2 regions of the Paenibacillus shunpengii genome follow, and region 1 is predicted to be linked to the other one. Evidence: predicted binding sites of a transcription regulator. Region 1 holds the regulator's gene; the other holds the start of a gene.
What was found. Region 1 encodes LexA, which represses DNA repair genes until DNA is damaged. Its sites were predicted from a motif close to CGAACATATGTTCG; they were not measured.
Positions count from the first base shown of each region.

Region 1 (3,217 bases):
CTGATACTTTTAAGAAGAAGAGGGAGAGGATATAGTGAGTTATACAAAAGATGACATTCTCCGCATAGCGAAAGAAGAAAATGTACGTTTTATTCGTTTGCAGTTTACCGATCTGCTCGGAACAATTAAGAACGTTGAAATTCCCGTAAGCCAGCTGGAGAAAGCACTCGACAACAAGATGATGTTCGACGGCTCCTCCATTGAAGGCTACGTTCGTATTGAAGAATCAGATATGTACTTGTACCCGGATCTGGACACATGGGTTATTTTCCCGTGGGTAACAGAGAATCGTGTTGCGCGTCTTATTTGTGATGTGTATATGCCGGACGGAACTCCGTTTGCGGGGGACCCACGCGGTATTCTGAAGCGTGTGCTGACAGAAGCAGAGCAAATGGGCTACACTTCGATGAATGTAGGTCCAGAACCTGAATTCTTCCTGTTCCGTACGGATGCTAATGGTAATCCAACGGAAGAGCTGAATGACCAAGGTGGTTATTTTGACCTTGCTCCTACCGATCTTGGAGAGAACTGCCGTCGTGAAATCGTGCTGACACTTGAGGAAATGGGCTTTGAAATTGAAGCTTCACACCATGAGGTTGCTCCTGGGCAGCATGAGATTGACTTTAAATACGCCGATGCCATTAAGGCTGCTGACCAGATCCAAACCTTTAAGCTGGTTGTCAAAACGATTGCTCGTCAGCATGGACTGCATGCGACATTTATGCCTAAGCCGCTGTTCGGTATGAATGGTTCGGGTATGCACTGCCACCAATCTCTATTCAAAGACAATGTGAATACATTCTATGATGAATCCGATACTTTGGGACTCAGCAAGACAGCTCGCCACTACATGGCTGGTATTCTCAAGCATGCACGTGCTATGGCAGCAATTACGAATCCGACAGTGAACTCTTACAAACGTTTGGTTCCTGGTTATGAAGCACCTTGCTATGTAGCATGGTCTGCAAGTAACCGTAGTCCGATGATCCGTATTCCGGCTTCCCGCGGGCTGAGTACTCGTGTTGAAGTACGTAATCCAGACCCTGCTGCGAACCCTTATCTGGCACTGGCTGTTATGCTCAAAGCCGGATTGGATGGAATTAACCGTGAGCTGAGTCTACCTGCTCCAATCGACCGCAACATTTACATCATGTCTGAAGAAGAGCGTATTGAAGAAGGTATTCCTTCACTCCCAGCTGATCTGAAGGAAGCATTGCATGAGCTGATCCGCAGCGAAGTTATCACTGAGGCGCTTGGAGATCATGCCCTGGCTCACTTCTATGAACTGAAAGAAATCGAGTGGGACATGTATAGAACACAAGTACATCAATGGGAACGCGATCAATATTTGACGCTTTACTAAAACCGGAAACCCTTGGCGCTCTAAGCGCTCAAGGGTTTTTCTTTTTTTGGTGAGAAAACAATTTAAACAATATTATGACTAGTAGGCTTCAAATTCTTGCTCGTAACGACTGAATGCAGTGCTTAATCACCCGAGTAGGCGAGTAGAGAGCATGCTGGATATTAGTATTTCAGAAACTACTTACATCTTACTACAAAATAAGCCGAGATCTTCTCAAGAAGATCTCGGCTTTGTACATACTATACTAGAAATAAAAGAATGGCAAATTAATGAAGGAAGTCACGGAACAAGCCGATAACCTTACCCAAAATGGTTACTTTCGTAAGCCGGAGAGGTTCGTATGTAGGATTCTCTGGCTGCAAGCGAATATGGTCCTTCTCTTTATAGAACGTCTTAACGGTAGCTTCATCATCTTCCGTCATCGCGACGACGATGTCTCCGTTATTCGCTGTTTGCTGCTGGCGGACGATAACATAGTCACCATTCGAAATTCCCGCCTCAATCATACTGTCCCCGACAACAGATAGCATGAATACCTTCTCCTCGCCAACATATTGCATCGGCAGTGGGAAATAATCTTCAATATTCTCTGTAGCTGTGATTGGAATACCAGCAGTGACTTTACCAACGACAGGAACACGAGCAACTGTCTGCGTAAATTGAAGAACATTATCATCACTATCATCTTGACCAAGCAATTCAATAGCCCGTGGTTTAGTAGGGTCTCTACGAATTAACCCCTTCTTCTCCAGACGATCCAGGTGTCCGTGAACGGTTGAACTGGAGGCCAGACCAACAGCTTCACCAATCTCTCTTACGGACGGCGGATATCCTTTCAATCGGACTTCATTGCGTATAAACTCCAGAATTGCTAACTGCCTGCTGGATACCTTCGACATACCGTATCAACTCCACATAATAACGTTTGGGAAAATTATAGCATAGAACCTCCGTTCGTACAAACATTAGTTCTAAAAAAATACAGAACAATTGTTCTCAAAAACTATTGCCCAAAACACATGTTCGTGTTATAGTGAGTTTTGTAAGGAATGAGAACAAACGTTTGGAGGTTGGAATAATGCTTAAATACAGCACTTATCACAGCATACATTCTAGAACAGATGAATCGACTAATAATAATTTGGGTGAGACGATACATATTATAATGAAGAAGAACAAGCAGAGACTAATCCGTTTGATATTGATAGCTTCAATCCTTCTTCTGAGCTTAACGGGTTTCATGACGGTATTTGCAGACGCGGGTCAAGAGGTAGCATACGAGAAGATTGTTGTGGAGCCTGGCGATACTTTATGGGCGATCGGTACAGAGCATAAGCCGGAAGGTATGGATATAAGAGATTATGTTAATCAAATTCAGCATATTAATGGTTTATCCAGCTCTCATATACAAACAGGACAGCTGTTAAATCTCCCTTATTTTGATTGATATGTATAATTCGTTTATAATTTATAACATGCTAAGGACGCGGCTTAATCTGCGTCTTTTTTTCTATTCTGCATCAAATGCTGACTATACAGGTATTTACCTTGACAACCTTTTCTAATCATGTCAAAGTTAAAGAGACTATGCATTTTGGAGGGGAAGAAAGTTGGATATTGAAAGTCTAGTTGCGCGGATTAATGAGCTTGCCCGCAAGCAGAAGGAATCCGGGCTTAATGATGCAGAATTGGCTGAACGGGCTGAGCTTAGAGAGATCTATTTGAACAACATCCGCAGCAACTTCCGTCAGCAGCTGGAATCCATTGAAATTGTGGACGATGTAAGCGGCGACACTTATTCAAAAGGAAAATGATTCAATAAATAGGTACATGCTTTTGTTATAGATTGAAGGA
Region 1 covers NZ_JBHUMJ010000002.1:2,922,200-2,925,416, reverse strand. Annotated here, with positions in the region: gene glnA (type I glutamate--ammonia ligase) at 35-1,363, shown strand; gene lexA (transcriptional repressor LexA) at 1,630-2,262, opposite strand; gene ACFSVM_RS13605 (LysM peptidoglycan-binding domain-containing protein) at 2,442-2,810, shown strand; gene ACFSVM_RS13600 (DUF896 domain-containing protein) at 2,974-3,177, shown strand.

Region 2 (3,217 bases), 1.5 Mb from region 1:
TCTTACATCAATAAATGAGTGCACCATACGAAGGTCGAACAAAGGATTTTTTTGGAAGGAAAAAATACTTATTCGCATATGGTACTCATGTACATTTTAGTATTCGTGTTAAGAAATTGTCAAGAGAATGCGCTTTTTATGGTATGGGCCTATTTAGTCGATCATATCCTCTTCATCCACTTCCCCTGCATACTCATCCGCATACTGTGATTGAAGCTGTCCGATGACCTTCCTTGTGACCTCTCCAGAATATCCACGGCGCATTAAGAAGGGGTAGGTTTTACGTTTCTTCTCGAGCAGATCTCCTTTAACCTGATCCCACTTCTTGCGTCCAGCAGTCATCGCGCTGTCCCATTCTTCCTCTAGACTGACTTCGCCAAGAGCAACCTGAATATGTTCTTTGGCTATCCCTTTTTGCCGGAGCTCCTGCCCTACCCACAGTTTCCCCTTTCGGTGGTTGGAAATACGCTGTCTAGCCCATTCTTTTGCATAGAATGAATCATCAATCAGCCTCTCTTGCTCCAGCCTTGATAATACATCTTCAATTATTGAATCCACATATTCCTTTTGCTTCAGCTTCTGTGCCATCTCATGCCTTGTCCGCGGCTTCCGTTCCAGGAATTTTAGACTTTGTACATAAGCTCGCTGTTTCTCATCAGCGATAACAATTTCTTCAAGCTCCGTTTTGTGAAATGAATTTCCCTTGATCATTCGGTACTTGATCATTACGTCTTCCAATACAGACAGCTCATATGAACCAAATGATATCATATACCTCGCTTCACGCCCTCGCAGCTTCTCCACTCGGGTGATCTCTAGTGATTCATTAGGAAAATGGGAGACACCCTGCTCTATGTCCTGGATCATATCCTGCTCGTCATTGTCGTTCATCCTGTGTCTCTCACTTCCCTCATAACTAAATTTGTGGTGCATTCGTATAACTAGACAAAAAACCGCAGATCAAAGTGAGCTGCGGTTTACAGAAAATCAAAAGAATACTATTATTCTATTTCGAACAATTCCTGTTCTTCTTCAGCTTCCTTCGCTTTCTCAGCATCAGACTGAGCTGGAACAGTCGTTGTCAAGTTGCTTGCTTCACGCACTTTCAGCTCAATAGTTTGTGTAAGCTCAGGATTCTCCTTCAAGAACTGCTTCGAATTCTCACGGCCTTGGCCTAAACGATCACCGTTATAGGAATACCACGCACCACTCTTATCCACGATGTTGTATTCTGTGGCGATATCGAGCAGACTTCCTTCTCTGGAAATTCCTTCACCATACATAATATCAACTTCTGCTTGCTTAAATGGAGGAGCAACCTTATTCTTCACGACCTTAATCCGAGTCCGGTTCCCGACAACATCGTTCCCCATCTTGATGCTCTCTACACGGCGTACGTCAAGACGTACAGTGGAGTAGAATTTAAGAGCACGACCACCAGGAGTGGTCTCTGGGTTACCAAACATGATGCCGACTTTCTCGCGAAGCTGGTTAATGAAGATCGCAATCGTCTTCGATTTGCTGATCGCACCAGACAGCTTACGAAGAGCTTGAGACATCAGACGTGCTTGCAGACCCACGTGGGAATCTCCCATATCGCCTTCAATCTCTGCCTTCGGCACGAGTGCAGCTACAGAGTCGATAATAACGATATCAACCGCGCCACTGCGTACGAGCGCCTCTGCAATCTCTAGACCTTGCTCACCTGTGTCCGGCTGGGACAACAGCAATTCATCAATGTTAACGCCTAACTTTCTAGCGTATTGCGGATCAAGTGCATGCTCTGCATCGATAAATGCAGCTTGTCCACCTTGCTTCTGTACTTCAGCAATAGCATGAAGCGCAACGGTTGTTTTACCAGAAGATTCAGGTCCATATATTTCAATAATCCGGCCTCTAGGGAAACCGCCGGTTCCTAGTGCAATATCCAAAGCAATTGATCCACTGGGTACAATTTCGACTTGCATGTGAGTTGATTCACCCAGTTTCATAATTGAACCTTTACCAAATTGCTTCTCTATTTGACGGAGCGCCATATCCAGCGCAGCACGACGATCTGACAATAAACTCACATCCTTCTTTGTTTATAAGTATATGATACTCTCTTTATGGTCGTTTGCCAAGCATTTTTTGAGAACATACATTCGTTTTTTTTTGGAGGAGCGGGCGCCCACCTGTCTCACTCTCACTTTCATATTTGGAAACAATAAAATAAAAAAGGAAGAACCAGCGCAAAACGAGTTCGCTTCGGTTCTTCCGATACATACAGTATACTGCTTCCCACGCTGGTCGTCAAACGGGTATGACCCAGGCCACAATAGCATCAGTCCAGCTTCTCGTTCTCAACAAGCTTGCGCCACAAACGGTATAGCAGCGTTTTGGCAGAACGAATTCGAATCGTTTCCCGGTTGCCGCTCAAGTTAAGCTCGTGAATCTCTGTTTCTCCCCCGCGCTCCGCTATGCCGATATATACAAGGCCGACTTTCTTGCGCTCTGAATAACCAGGACCAGCTACTCCCGTAACCGCCAAGCCATAATCAGCATCCGTTATCATCCGAACTTGTTCTGCAAGCACTTTGGCCACTTCAGGACTAACCGCGCCAGGAGCATCCTCCCCTTCTAAGTATGCATGGGGAACGTTCAACAGCTTCTCCTTCATTTCATTTGTATAGCACACGATCCCGCCACGAAGCATGGTCCCGCTCCCCGGTATGGATGTCAGAAGCTCCATGAGCAGACCTCCTGTACAGCTCTCTGCAGCCCCCAACGTCAGTTCACGGTCAGCCATCATCTCTACAATGACATGCTCAATAGGAATATCATGGCTTGCATACAAATGCTCCGGCAACCGCTGTTGAATCTGCACTTCAAGCTCATTCAACTTGACCATCGCTTCACTTTCGCTTCCGGCTTTGGTAGAGATACGAACCGTCACTTCACCTTCTCCAGCATACGGAGCAATCGTCGGATCGGTCTGTGCCGAAATAAGATCCTTCAGCTTATCCTCCAGCATAGATTCACCGATCCCCGCAAACTTCAGCATTTTAGAGTAGATCGGCATCTCGCCAGTAAGCGCATGCTGCTGAAGCCATGGCACAGCATGATTTGTAAACATGGGTTTCAACTCTTTGGGAGGTCCGGGCAAAATAATATAATAATGATCATCTTGAAAAATCGCATTTCCGAGAGCAAGCCCTGTCTCATTCGTAAGCGGGGT
Region 2 covers NZ_JBHUMJ010000002.1:1,437,425-1,440,641, reverse strand. Annotated here, with positions in the region: gene ACFSVM_RS06860 (regulatory protein RecX) at 154-891, opposite strand; gene recA (recombinase RecA) at 1,002-2,063, opposite strand; gene ACFSVM_RS06850 (competence/damage-inducible protein A) at 2,324-3,217, opposite strand, start outside.
Region 2: the regulator LexA is predicted to act here: its motif matches at 2,134-2,147, upstream of recA (recombinase RecA).